Regions from separate parts of the Aurantimonas sp. C2-5-R2 genome, predicted to be linked through region 3. Evidence: predicted binding sites of a transcription regulator. Region 3 holds the regulator's gene; each other region holds the start of a gene.
What was found. The regulator PhoB, encoded in region 3, activates phosphate uptake and scavenging genes when phosphate is short. The targets are predictions, from matches to a motif close to TGTCATNNANCTGTCAT.
Positions count from the first base shown of each region.

Region 1 (4,711 bases), on a different contig from region 3:
AGGATGAACAGGAAGATGTAGGTGGACGAGACGTAGGTCGGGATGCCGTAGATGCCCTCGGTGCCGAAGGCCATGTGGTCGATTACCTGCGAAAAATCGTAGCCGCGGGTGACAAAGGGCGAGGGCAGATACTCGCCGAACAGCGTGTAGGCGAGGAACGTCCCGGCGATGATCGGCAGCGCCGGCCCCATGATCCGCCAGGTGGCGACGAACAGGATCGCCAGCGCGGCGACGCCGACGGCGGTGTCCATCGGCAGCGGCATGCCGGCTCGAAAGATCAGCGCCTCGTATTCCCACCATTGGTAGAAGGCGACCCCCATGCCGGCGACGCCGAGCGCCCAGAACAGTGCGCGCGAAGCCGGGTTTTCGCGCTTGATCGCGGCGATCAGCGGCAGGCCGAGCAGGCAGAGGAAACCGACATGGACGGCCCGCACGATCTGGCTCGGCAGATCGAGAAGATGCGAAGCCGTCGCAAGCTGGAAGATCGAGAAGAAAAACGCGATCCAGAACAACAGCCGGCCTTCGAGGCTGGCCGGAAACCCGGATGACAGCGGGTCGTGCAACTCCGCCCGTTCGTCGTCGGTCGGATTCAGTTTCTCCGCAAGCCCCTGATTCATGATGCGGTTCCTCCCGAATGCCCGTCGCGGCGGGACCTTAGCCGCGCGGAGGAGGGGGTGCAAACGGCCAGGCGCCGGGCTGCCGGAGGCTCGCAGGGCCGCAGTGACCGGGAATCACTTTGCCGCCCTATTGCGTCGGTAATTCGCTAGCCGGGCACACGTCCGAATCACCAAGGAGGCCTTCAATGAAGACCAGAGCGGCAATGATGAAAACCACAACGATCCTGTTTCTTGGCGCGGCTCTTGCCGCCACACCGGTTGCGATCGACTGGACCCATTTGTCCGTCGGGTCGGCGGATGTGCTGGCCCAAGGCAAAGGCGGCGGTAATGGTGGTGGAAACGGGGGCGGCAACGGCGGTGGTAACAGCGGCGGCAATGGTGGCGGCAACAGCGGCGGCGGGAATGGAAACGGCAATGGCGGGCGAAGCGCCAGTGGCGGGAACGCTCACGGCAAAAGCGGCGAGAATCGCAACTCCGCTGCCTCGCTCGGCCGGTTGAATGCCTCCCACGCATCCGCGACCGCGATGGAAAATGCCTCCTCGCGCTCGGTGGTTGGCCAACTCGGCGCATACAAGGACGCCGTGGCCGACGACGACATGGAAAAGGCCGCGGAGTTCCTGGCCACGGCGGCGAATCATACGGTGACCGAGGAGACCGTCCGCGCCGTCAATACCAAGCTCGGCATCGAACTCGACGACCCCAAGGAGGTGGCGAAGCTCGCCGAGATGGCGAGGCAGATGCAGTAAGCTTCGGCTATTGCCCGGTCCCAAGGTGGTGACAAGATCGCTTCTTGGGGCGGGGCGTCAACCTTCACCCACCTTGGCACGACCGAGCGGTCCTCTCGAAGGGCCGCTCGACGCTGTTCGCGGAGGCCGTTTGCCGTGGTAGGAGCGGGGCGGTTAAGGCCGCAACGGCAATCCGTTCGGCGGTCTCACGTGAATCACCGCGAAGGACCCGCTCCATGGCCCGCCCCAACATCCTGATCGTCATGGTCGATCAGTTGAACGGAACGCTGTTTCCGGACGGGCCGGCGGAGTTTTTGCACACGCCGAACCTTGGCGCGCTCGCGTCACGGTCGCTGCGGTTTCAGAACGCCTATACGCCGAGCCCGCTCTGCGCGCCGGCCCGCGCCGCCTTCATGGCCGGACAATTGCCGAGCCGCACCGGCGTCTACGACAATGCGGCGGAATTTATGTCCTCGATCCCGACCTTCGCCCATCATCTGCGGCGCGCGGGCTATCGCACCGCCCTCTCCGGCAAGATGCATTTCGTCGGCCCCGACCAGTTGCACGGCTTCGAGGAGCGGCTGACCACCGACGTCTATCCGGCCGATTTCGGCTGGACGCCGGACTATCGCCGGCCGGGCGAGCGGATCGACTGGTGGTATCACAACATGGGCTCGGTCACCGGCGCCGGCGCCGCCGAGATCAGCAACCAGCTCGAATATGACGACGAGGTCGCCTATCACGCCGGCGCCAAGCTCTACGATCTGGCGCGGGGACAGGACGAGCGGCCGTTCTGCCTGACCGTATCCTTCACCCATCCGCACGACCCCTATGTGGCGCGGCGCCGCTTCTGGGACCTTTACGAGGATTGCGCCCATCTCGATCCCGCGACCGGGCCGATCCCCCTCGCCGAACACGATCCGCACTCGCAAAGGCTTCTGAAGGCGTCCGATTTCGAGAAATTCGCGATCACGCCCGAGGATGTCCGCCGCTCGCGCCGGGCCTATTTTGCCAACATCTCCTATCTCGACGAAAAGATCGGCAAGATCCTCGGCGTGCTGAAAGACTGCCGGATGGCGGAGAACACCGTTGTCCTGTTCGTCTCCGACCATGGCGACATGCTTGGCGAGCGCGGCCTGTGGTTCAAGATGAGTTTCCGCGAGGGCTCGTCGCGCGTACCGCTGATGCTGAGCCTGCCGGGCGGCGAGAGCGGGCTGGTGGCCGTGCCGGTCTCGACCCTCGACGTGCTGCCGACGCTGGGCGATCTCGCCGGCATCGACGCCGCCGACATCGCACCCTTCGCCGATGGGCAGAGCCTGTTGGCGACGGCGCGCGCCGGAAGCCGGTCCGGACCCGTACCGATGGAATACGCCGCCGAAGGCTCCGAGGCGCCGATGGTCTCGCTCAGGGAGGGGCGATTCAAGCTCAATCTCTGCGAGATCGATCCGCCGGAATTCTTTGACCTGGAGACCGACCCAGGCGAAGCGTGCAACCTGGCGGCGGAGCCCGGATGCGACGGGCCAGCGGCGAAGGAAGCCTTCGATAGGCTGCGTCAGGCGGCGGAAACGCGCTGGAATCTTGCGGCCTTCGACGCGGCGGTGCGCGAGAGCCAGCAACGGCGACTGATCACCTACGAGGCGCTGCGCAACGGCGCCTATTACCCCTGGGACTACCAGCCGCTGCAAAAGGCCTCGGAACGCTACATGCGCAACCACATGGATCTCAACGTGCTGGAGGAGAACCAGCGGTTTCCCAGAGGGGAATAGGCGAGGCGGAGCAACGGTCCTGCTGGCTCCGGGCGACGGCGGTTTGGCGCAAAAATCTGCAGGCGGCTGTTTTTTGCGCTGTCATCGAAGCTTCGTCATTGCGTCACGAACCGTTTTTGAAGCACTGTTACGGGGCGTCTTCGACAAGCTCGGCAACAGAGCCCGAGAGTCGCATCAACGGGTGAGGACATCAGATGAACCGCAAACTTCTCAGCGCAGCCGTCGCGCTTGGGGCGATGATCGCTGGCGCGAGCCAGGCTTTCGCCGTGACCGAACTGCAGTGGTGGCACGCGATGACCGGCGCCAACAACGAGGTCGTCGAGACGCTGGCCAAGGAATTCAACGAAAGCCAGCAAGACTTCAAGATCGCGCCGGTGTTCAAGGGGACCTATCCCGAAACGCTGAACGCGGGCATTGCCGCCTTCCGCGCCAAGCAGATGCCGGCGATCATTCAGGTCTTCGACGTCGGCACCGGCGTCATGATGGGCGCCGAGGGCGCGGTGAAGCCGATCGCCGAGGTGCTCGAGGCGGGCGGCTTTACCTTCGACAAGTCGCAATATCTGCCGGGCATCGTCGCCTATTATTCCAGGCCCGACGGCACCATGCTGTCGTTCCCGTACAATTCCTCTTCGCCGATCCTCTATTACAACAAGGACATCTTCGAGAAGGCCGGGCTCGACACCGAAGAGCCGCCGAAGACCTGGCAGGCGGTGTTCGAGGCGGCACGCAAGATCAAGGAATCCGGCGCGGCCGAGTGCGGCTATACCTCGACCTGGCTGACCTGGATCCATCTGGAGAACTTCGCCGCCTGGAACGACGTGTCCTATGGCACCGAGGAGAACGGATTGGCCGGCACCAATGTCGAGCTGAAGCTCAACGAGCCGATCTATGTCGAGCATTTCCAGGCTCTCGCCGATCTCGCCAAGGACGGCGTGTTCCGCTATGGCGGCCGCACCTCGGAGGCCAAGCAGCTGTTCCTGTCCGGCGAATGCGCCATCCTGACCGAATCCTCCGGCGGGCTTGGCGATATCGTCAAATCCGGGATCAACTACGGCATCGGCCAACTGCCCTATGACGAGAACGCCGAAGGGGCGCCGCAAAACACCATCCCGGGCGGCGCCAGCCTGTGGGTGTTCGGCGGCAAGTCGGACGAGGAATACAAGGGCATCGCCCAGTTCTTCAATTTCCTGTCGCAGACCGACATCCAGGGCCGCCTGCATCAGGCCTCCGGCTATCTGCCGGTGACCAAGGCCGCCTATGAGGCGACCAAGAGCTCCGGCTTCTATGACGAGAATCCCGGCCGCGAGACGCCGATCACGCAGATGATGGGCAAGGAGCCGACCGCCAATTCCAGGGGCGTTCGCCTGCCGAACCTGCCGCAAATCCGAGACATCGCCAACGAGCAGTTCGAGGCGATGCTGGCCGGCGACCAGGATGCCCAGACGACGATGGACAAGATCGTCGAGCAGGGCAACGAGGCGATCGCCGAAGCGCAGTAGGACGCCGAACCCGCAACGCGCGCCGGGCGGTTCGACCGCCCGGCCTTTTCCATGGGCTTCGCTTCACGTGTGGCCTGATTCGGACCCAGGATCGCCGTGTCGAA
Region 1 covers NZ_JAZHLJ010000008.1:85,144-89,854, forward strand. Annotated here, with positions in the region: gene VQ044_RS06085 (TRAP transporter permease) at 1-617, opposite strand, end outside; gene VQ044_RS06090 (hypothetical protein) at 803-1,363, shown strand; gene betC (choline-sulfatase) at 1,579-3,108, shown strand; gene ugpB (sn-glycerol-3-phosphate ABC transporter substrate-binding protein UgpB) at 3,303-4,607, shown strand; gene ugpA (sn-glycerol-3-phosphate ABC transporter permease UgpA) at 4,704-4,711, shown strand, end outside.
Region 1: ugpB (sn-glycerol-3-phosphate ABC transporter substrate-binding protein UgpB) is a predicted target of PhoB. The motif match lies at 3,188-3,204, and genes of this name have one in related genera.

Region 2 (4,711 bases), on a different contig from region 3:
GCGCCGTGCCCGCAGCGACGATCCCTGTCCGCGGGTCACGGACATTCTCGGCCGCGACGGGTTGATCGAGCCCGATGGCGAATTGCCGGTGGGCGAGCCGGGCGATCTCACCCGCGAGCCGATGGAGTTTCCCGCCGGCCGCGATCTGCGGCTGCAGGCCCTTTCACGCGGCGACGAAGGCTTTCTCCTTTCGCTCGCCTATTCCACTCAGCGTGGCTACGCCCGTTCGCATCCCTTCGTCGGCGAAATCCGGATCGGTCTCGTCGACGTCGAGGTCGAGATGCCGGAAGTCGGCTTTGCCGTCACCATCGGCCGGGTGCGCCTGACCGAGTGCCAGATGGTCAACCAGTTCCAGGGATCGTCCGAGGAGCCGCCGCAATTCACCCGCGGCTACGGCCTCGTCTTCGGCCAGTCGGAGCGCAAGGCGATGGCCATGAGCCTCGTCGACCGGGCGCTGCGCGCCGACGAGTTCGGCGAGGAGCGCACGGCGCCGGCCCAGGACGAGGAATTCGTCATTGCCCATTCCGACAATATCCAGGCAACGGGCTTCGTCGAACACCTGAAGCTGCCGCATTACGTCGATTTCCAGGCCGAACTCGACCTCGTCCGGCGCATGCGCCGCGAGCAGGCAAGCGCGGGCGACAGCCAAGAGGCGCGGTCGATCAACTGCGATGCAGCCGAATGACGACCGCGATACCCACCTACAATTTCGCCTATCTGGACGAACAGACGAAGCGGATGGTCCGCCGTGCGATCCTCAAGGCCATCGCTATCCCCGGCTATCAGGTGCCATTCGCCTCGCGCGAAATGCCGATGCCCTATGGCTGGGGCACCGGCGGCGTCCAGGTGACCGCCTCGATCCTCGGCCCCGACGACATTCTCAAGGTGATCGACCAGGGAGCGGACGACACCACCAACGCGGTGTCGATCCGCGCCTTCTTCGAAAAGACCGCAGGTGTCGCGACCACGACCAGGACGGCCGAGGCGACGGTCATCCAGACCCGCCACCGCATCCCGGAAACAGCGCTGACAGAGGGGCAGACCATTGTTTTCCAGGTGCCGATCCCCGAGCCGCTGCGCTTTTTGGAGCCGCGCGAGACCGAGACGAGGGTGATGCACGGGCTGGAGGAATACGGGCTGATGCACGTCAAGCTCTATGAGGACATCGCCCGTCACGGCCATATCGCGACGACCTACGCCTACCCGGTGAAGGTCGAGGGCCGCTACGTGATGGACCCGTCGCCGATCCCGAAATTCGACAATCCGAAGCTGCACCGCTCGCCGGCACTGCAATTGTTCGGGGCCGGGCGCGAAAAGCGAATCTACGCGCTGCCGCCCTTCACCAACGTCGTCAGCCTCGATTTCGAGGATCATCCGTTCCGGGTCCAGAGCTTCGAGCGTCCCTGCGCACTCTGCGGCGCCGAGGGCGTCTATCTCGACGAGGTGGTCATGGACGACAAAGGCGGCCGGATGTTCGTCTGTTCCGACACCGACCACTGCGAAACCCGTCGCGAGGCCGGGTTCACAGGGGCACAAACGGCGGAGGCCGCGAAATGAGTGAGCCCCCGATCCTCTCCGTCCGCCACCTTACCAAGCTCTACGGAGCGCGCGTCGGCTGCGAAGACGTGTCCTTCGACGTCTTTCCCGGCGAAGTCGTCGCCATCGTCGGCGAGTCCGGGTCCGGCAAGACGACGCTGCTCAACTGCATTTCGACCCGGTTGGCGTCGACATCCGGCACCGTCTCCTATGCGATGCGCGACGGGACGATGCGCGATCTGGCATCCTTGAGCGAGGCCGAGCGCCGTTTCCTGATGCGCACCGACTGGGGTTTCGTCCACCAGCACGCGGCCGACGGCCTTCGGATGCGGGTCTCGGCCGGCGCCAATGTCGGCGAGCGGCTGATGGCGGTCGGCGAACGCCATTACGGCCATATTCGCGGAACCGCCACCGACTGGCTCGACCGGGTCGAGATCGCCGAGGATCGCATCGACGATCGGCCGGTCGCCTTTTCCGGGGGCATGCGGCAGCGCCTGCAGATCGCGCGCAATCTGGTGACGCGTCCGCGTCTGGTCTTCATGGACGAGCCAACGGGCGGCCTCGATGTGTCGGTCCAGGCGCGGCTGCTCGACCTTCTGCGCTCACTGGTCGCGGAGATGGGACTGTCGGTGGTGATCGTCACCCACGACCTCGCCGTCGCGCGGCTCCTGTCCCAGCGCATGATCGTCATGCAGGGCGGCCGGATCATCGAGGCGGGGCTGACCGACCGCGTGCTCGACGATCCCCACCATGCCTATACCCAGCTCCTCGTCGCCTCGATTCCGGAAAGCTGACACGATGCCTGGTTCCTCCCCTTCGATCCTGTCAGTCCGCGACGTCGAGAAATCCTTCACGATGCATCTGCGCGGCGGGGTCCAACTGCCCGTCGTCCGGGACGCCGGCTTTGCGGTCGCGGCCGGCGAGTGTGTCGTTCTCGGCGGCCCGTCGGGTGTGGGAAAATCCTCCATCCTGAGAATGGTCTACGGCAATTACTCGATCGACGCGGGGGCAATCCTGCTCAGCGATCCAGAGTCCGGCGCCACGGTCGATCTTGCGGCCGGCGATCCCCGTACCGTGCTGGAACAGCGCCGGTCGGTCGTCGGCTATGTCAGCCAATTCCTGCGGGCGATCCCGCGTGTTCCCGCAATCGATGTCGTGGCCGAACCGCTGGTCGCGCGCGGCGTTGCGCCGGGAGCCGCCCGCGAGAAGGCGCGAGCGCTGCTGAGCCGCCTCAACCTTCCCGACGCTCTGTTCGACTTGCCGCCGGCGACCTTTTCTGGCGGCGAGAAGCAGCGCGTGAACATCGCCCGCGGCTTCATCACCGACCATCCGCTGCTGCTGCTCGACGAGCCGACGGCTTCGCTCGACCCTAAGAACCGGGACGTCGTCTGCCAGATGATCGAGGCCAAGAAGGCGGCCGGCGTGGCGATCCTCGGCATCTTCCATGACGAGGTGGTCCGCGACAGGATCGCGACGCGCATCATCGACGTCTCGACCTTTTCGGCCCGCAAGGTCGCGTGATGCCCAAGCTCTCCGAAATGCCGCTGGTTCATGCCAGCGCAGCGGTCGAAGCATCGACGCTGGGCCGCTACACCGAAATCGCCGAGCGCTGTCAGGTGTCGGAAACGCAGTTGGGTGACTATTCCTACATGATGCGCGATTGCGACATCTGGTGTGCCGTCATCGGCAAGTTCGTCAACATCGCCTCCGCCGTTCGGGTCAACGCCACCAACCATCCGATCGGCCGGGCGAGCCTGCATCATTTCACCTACCGGGCGGGCGACTATTTCGACGGTGAGGCGAACGAGGCGGAATTCTTCGCCTGGCGGCGGGAAGACGCTGTAACCATCGGCCATGATGTCTGGATCGGCCATGGCGCGACGATCCTGCCCGGAGTGACGATCGGCAACGGCGCGGTCATCGGCGCAGGCGCGGTGGTCGCCAAAGAGGTGGCCCCCTACACGGTCGTCGGCGGCGTGCCGGCCCGGCCGATCCGTCCGCGATTTCCCGAAGACATCGGCGTGCGCATGGACGCCCTCGCCTGGTGGGACTGGCCGCACCGGAAGCTGCGGGCAGCGCTCGCCGACTTTCGCGCCCTCGACGCCGAAGCGTTTCTCGACAGACACGGCGGTTAACAGAAGGCCCTCGGGCCGGCACGGCGATACCGTCATCCAACCGTTACGCAAGTGTCATCCAGCCCTCATGAAAGACGCCTAGGAATCCGACCGTCAAACCAGAGCGTTGTGCGTCCCTCCGGACGCACAAAGGACGCTCTGGCACTTGGATTGAGCATCAGAATGATCCGAAAACCGGATTCCACTTTTCGGTCCGATGCTTTTGGGGACGGACCGCCCATGACCGCCATAGCCGTGAACAATCTCTCCAAGCGCTTCGGCCGAAAGCAGGCCTTGTCGAATGTCGACCTGGATATCGGCAAAGGCGAGATGGTCGCTTTGATCGGCGCCTCCGGCTCCGGCAAGTCGACCCTGATTCGGCACATCGCCGGCCTCGAAAGGGGCGATGGCGGCGCCATCGACATCTTCGGACGGAGAATTCAAGAAAGCGGACGCCTCGGCAGCAAGGCCCGCGAGATGCGGACCGAGATCGGCGTCATCTTCCAGCAGTTCAACCTGGTCAACCGCCTGCCCGTTATCACCAACGTCCTTCTCGGCAATCTTGGGCGTATTCCGGGCTGGCGCGGAACGCTCGGCCTGTTCAGCACAGGCGAAAAGCAGGCCGCCCGGGTCGCCCTCGCCCGCGTCGGCATCCCGGACGTCGCCTGGCAACGCGCCTCGACGCTGTCCGGCGGACAGCAACAGCGCGCGGCCATCGCCCGCTGCCTGGTGCAGAAATCCCGCGTGCTTCTCGCCGACGAGCCGATCGCCTCGCTGGACCCCGCCTCCGCCCGACGGGTGATGGACGTTCTGTCCGACATCAACCGCACCGACGGCATCACCGCCGTCGTTTCGCTGCATCAGGTGGAATACGCGCGCCGCTATTGCCCGCGCACGATCGCCTTGCGCGCCGGCGAGGTCGTCTATGACGGCCCCTCGACCGCGCTGACCAACGAATTTCTGACCGAACTCTACGGATCGCATTCCGAAGAGCTCGTGCTGCCGGATACCCTTCCGGTCGACAGCCGTCGACCGGTTCCGCCGATGGAGCCGCGGGCCGC
Region 2 covers NZ_JAZHLJ010000046.1:22,837-27,547, forward strand. Annotated here, with positions in the region: gene VQ044_RS17050 (carbon-phosphorus lyase complex subunit PhnI) at 1-685, shown strand, start outside; gene VQ044_RS17055 (alpha-D-ribose 1-methylphosphonate 5-phosphate C-P-lyase PhnJ) at 682-1,557, shown strand; gene phnK (phosphonate C-P lyase system protein PhnK) at 1,554-2,330, shown strand; gene phnL (phosphonate C-P lyase system protein PhnL) at 2,335-3,057, shown strand; gene VQ044_RS17070 (DapH/DapD/GlmU-related protein) at 3,054-3,671, shown strand; gene phnC (phosphonate ABC transporter ATP-binding protein) at 3,891-4,711, shown strand, end outside.
Region 2: phnC (phosphonate ABC transporter ATP-binding protein) is a predicted target of PhoB. The motif match lies at 3,724-3,740, and genes of this name have one in related genera.

Region 3 (4,711 bases):
GCGCCGCTCGTCGGCGGGCTCGTGCTGGCGCTGATGACGCTTCCGACCATCATCATCACGACGCGCAGCGCGCTCAAGGGCGTGCCGCCGTCGATCCGTGAAGCGGCGAGGGGCGTTGGCGCCTCCGAGATGCAGGTCATCGGCCACCACGTTCTTCCCGTGGCGTTGCCCGGCATCCTGACTGGAACGATCATCGGTCTGGCCCAGGCACTCGGCGAAACCGCACCCTTGCTGCTGATCGGCATGAACGCGTTCATCACGTCGGCGCCATCCAGCATAGTGGACGCGTCCACCGCGCTCCCGACCCAGATCTTCATCTGGTTCGACAGTCCCGAGCGCGGATTCGTCGCGCGCACCAGTGCCGCGATCGTCGTGCTCTTGATGTTCCTAACCGTGATGAATCTTACCGCGGTTCTTCTGCGCCGCCGTTTCGAGAGGCGCTGGTGATCTTGCGACAGGAATCCGCCATGGTGGACGATATGCAAACGACGTCAGCGAAGGGAGCTGCGGTGCGACCCAACCATCCGATCAAGATGCGGGGCGAAAAGGTCTCGGTCTATTACGGCCAGAAACAGGCCCTGTTCGACGTCGATCTCGACATCGAGGAGCGTCAGGTCACCGCCCTGATCGGCCCGTCCGGCTGTGGGAAATCGACCTTCCTGCGCTGTCTCAACCGGATGAACGATCCGATCGACATCGCCAGGGTCGAAGGCCATATCACGCTCGACGGCCGGGATATCTACGATCCCGACATCGACGTGGTGGAGCTACGCGCCAGGGTCGGCATGGTCTTCCAGAAGCCCAATCCATTTCCCAAGTCGATCTTCGACAACGTCTCCTACGGACCGCGTATCCACGGCCTGGCGACGTCGAAGACGGAGATGGAAGAGATCGTGGTGACCAGCCTTCGCAAGGCTGGCCTGTTCGAGGAGGTCAAGGACCGTCTCGATGAACCGGGGACCGGCTTGTCTGGCGGTCAGCAGCAGCGCCTGTGCATCGCTCGCGCCATCGCCGTCTCGCCCGAGGTGATCCTGATGGACGAGCCGTGTTCGGCCCTCGATCCGATCGCGACCGCCAAGATCGAGGAACTGATCGACGAATTGAAGCAGAACTACACGATCGTGATCGTTACCCACTCGATGCAGCAGGCGGCGCGGGTGTCGCAGCGCACGGCGATGTTCCATCTGGGCCGCGTCGTCGAGGTCGGGGCGACGGAGAAAATGTTCTCCAACCCCGACGACAAGCGCACCCAAGACTACATCACCGGGCGCTTCGGCTGAACGAAAACTATGAGGAAAGCGGCAGATGACCGAGCATACCGTCACGTCCTACGAGGACGAACTCAAATTCATCGTGCGCCGGATTTCGGAGATGGGCGGCCAGGCCGAGCGGATGGTCGAGCAGTCGGTCGCGGCCTTGATGCGCAGCGACTGGGATCTGGCGCAGTCGGTCGTCGCCGATGACGTGTTGCTCGACGCGGCCCAGCGCGACCTCGACGAGCGGGCGATCCGCACCATCGCCAAGCGCCAGCCGATGGCCGTCGACCTGCGCGAGATTGTTGGCGCCATCCGCATTTCCAACGATCTGGAGCGGATCGGCGATCTGGCCAAGAATATCGCCAAGCGTGTGATCGCCGTGCACGACCATTCCCAGCCGGTGCAACTCGTGCGCGGCATCGAGCATTTGTCGGAACTGGCGCTGGTGCAGCTGAAGGAAGTGCTCGACGCCTATGGCGAGCACGATCACCTTCGGGCGATGGCGGTTCGCGACAATGACGAGCAGATCGACGCGATGTACACCTCGATCTTTCGTGAGCTGCTGACCTACATGATGGAAGATCCGCGCAACATCACCGCCTGCACGCATCTGCTGTTCAGCGCGAAAAACATCGAGCGCATCGGCGACCACGCGACCAACATCGCCGAGACGATCTATTATATCCAGACCGGCGAACAGATGGAGGCGGAGCGGCCGAAAGGCGACAGCACTCCGTCCTTGGTGCAGCAGGGGTCCAACCTGCCGCCCGCCGGCCCCGAAGGGTAAACGGACATGGCCACACGCATCGCCGTGGTGGAGGACGAGGACGCGCTCGGCGTCCTGCTTCGCTACAATCTCGAAGCCGAAGGTTACCAGGTCGACGTCATTACCCGGGGCGACGAGGCGGACCTGCGCCTCAAGGAAGAATTACCCGACCTCCTGATCCTGGATTGGATGCTGCCGGGTTTGTCCGGCGTCGAACTTTGCCGCAGACTTCGTCAGCGCGGCGAGAGCGAGAAACTTCCGATCATCATGCTGACCGCCCGCGGCGAGGAAAGCGAACGCGTGCGCGGCCTGTCGGTCGGCGCCGACGATTACGTGGTCAAGCCGTTCTCGACGCCGGAACTGATCGCACGGGTTCGGGCAATGCTGCGGCGGGCAAAGCCCGAGAAAATCTCCAAGCTTTTGACCGCCGGTGATATCGACCTCGATCGGGAGAACCACCGGGTTCGCCGGGCCGGCCGCGAGATCAAGCTCGGCCCGACCGAGTTCAAGCTGATGGAGTTCTTCATGCAGTCCCCAGGGCGGGTGTTCTCCCGCGAGCAACTGCTCGATGGCGTCTGGGGCAGGGACATCTATGTGGATGAGCGCACCGTCGACGTCCATGTCGGACGCCTGCGCAAGGCAATCAAACGCGGCCGCGAGCGAGACCCGATCCGGACTGTTCGCGGTGCCGGCTACGCCCTCGACGAGCAATTCTCCGCCACCGCCAAACCGTCGGCGACAAGCGCGATGGAGAGCGCGGGGTCGTAGAGGAACGAGCATCCGCGGCCGTTCAAGACGAAGAGACCTCCGAATACCAAGAGACCGCCGAATGGCGGTCTCGATTTCCCGGAAAGTGAAAGTTCGGAAGGACGCGCGCTTGTCAGCGCGCCCGTCGCCGTTCGGATGCCGGCTGGAAGGCCAATGACGCGTGGTATTCGCAATAGGGCGAAGACTCGTTCGAGCCGTTGCCGCAAAAGTGGAAACCCGGCTTCAGCGGATCGCCCACTGGCCATTTGCAGGTGCTCTCGGTCAGTTGCACGAGGCTGAGCTTACGCGCGATCGGGACCACTTCGCCAGATTGACGTTGGGGTTCGGCGATCACTTCCGTCTCCTCCTCGGGATCCATCTTCAAAGCCGTCGCACCGTGGGTGCGGGGCATCGAGCGCGCCGAAACCGATTGCGCCGGCATAAAACGTGCCGGCTGCACCATTTCGATGGTCTCGACTTCCTTCAAGTGGGGCGACGCTTGCCGTTCCGCAACCGGAGCCGCGACATTGGGAGACTTCGCGCGCGATTCCAGCTTCAGCCGATGGACCTTTCCGATCACCGCATTGCGGCTGACACCGCCCAGCTTCTCGGCAATCTGGCTGGCACTGAGGCCCTCCGTCCAAAGCTGCTTCAGCAACTCCACGCGTTCGTCGGTCCAGCCCATGACAAGCTCCTTACAGCAAAAATATGCGGCGGGCGGAATCCTTCACCCCGCACAAACGGTGTGCGAGGTGACGCACTACATTTATTGAGGAACTAGGTCCGCCGCACGAAATCTAGTATCTTGAATTCAATTTAGCCCATCGCTGGACTCTGTGACAAGAGTCCAGCGTGTCACAGGCGAATCGATTTGTCGTTTTCCCCAGACTTGTGGGTTAATGGGGCGTTAACGCAGACCGTGAATTTTGCGCGGAACGCGAGGCACGCCGAATTCGCACTCCATCGCGGCCCGGTTCCAGTCACCCCTATCGGCCGCTGCCGCGTAGGTCGATTGCAGGAACCGCAGCAGCGTCGCTTCCGGATCGGCGCTTGTCCGGACCGATTCATACGGCAGCAGAAACTCTCCGAGCTTCGCGTCGAAGCGCGCGGCGACCGGCTCCACCGCACGGTCCGCGAAGCCATTCGGCACGGGGTAGGCGTAGGAATAGAACATCGCCTCGTCGATGCCGCCGCCCCCCGGCCAGAACCCTGCCGAAGAGACCTCGTGGCTGTAGGCCTCGCGCGTCACCATATCCGGTAAGTTTGGAAAACCGCCGGGATGCAAAGGGGCGGGGCGACCGGAAAAACGTGTCACGGCAAGATCGAGCGCGCCCCAGAAGAGATGCACCGGGCTGACCTTGCCGACAAAGCCTGTGCGAAAACGTCCGAACACACGATCGATATGGATAAGGGCTTGGTGGAAGCGGCGCACCGCGTCGCGGTCGTAAGGCCGCTCCTCGGTGTCGGAGGCGAATGGAACCTCGTCCGGCAATTCGTTAGGGCGGCCATGAATGGAAGGCTCACCGCCCACGGACGTGACCAATCGCTTGGTGCGGTCGAAGAAGGCGGCGACGCTCATCGGCTGTAGCGGAAAGCTTTCACGCGAACCGCTTGCGGCTTCGGCCACAAGAGCATGGTCGCAAAAGTCGAAGCTGAGCGTGACCACGCCGCCGGGATCCGGGATCGGACCGGTCGTCAACCCGCGTGGGGTGACATAGAGGGTGGCGTGCCAGGAATGATTGACCCAGGGGGTATGGGCGAGCCGGTATTTGCCGACAATCTGCGACCAGAGATGAAGGGCCTTGCAGGTTTCCCGCCAGGCCGGGAAAGGCAAGACGGGCCAATCGGAATTCATTCAATCGACCTCTTTTCGCCAAAGCCCTCGCGGCGAAGGCGGTTGCCCACGGGGCAAACGATCGCTTCCGATAGTATCCTTCTGCGG
Region 3 covers NZ_JAZHLJ010000003.1:49,490-54,200, forward strand. Annotated here, with positions in the region: gene pstA (phosphate ABC transporter permease PstA) at 1-447, shown strand, start outside; gene pstB (phosphate ABC transporter ATP-binding protein PstB) at 480-1,280, shown strand; gene phoU (phosphate signaling complex protein PhoU) at 1,306-2,043, shown strand; gene phoB (phosphate regulon transcriptional regulator PhoB) at 2,050-2,790, shown strand; gene VQ044_RS02235 (GcrA family cell cycle regulator) at 2,903-3,454, opposite strand; gene VQ044_RS02240 (DUF5996 family protein) at 3,677-4,624, opposite strand.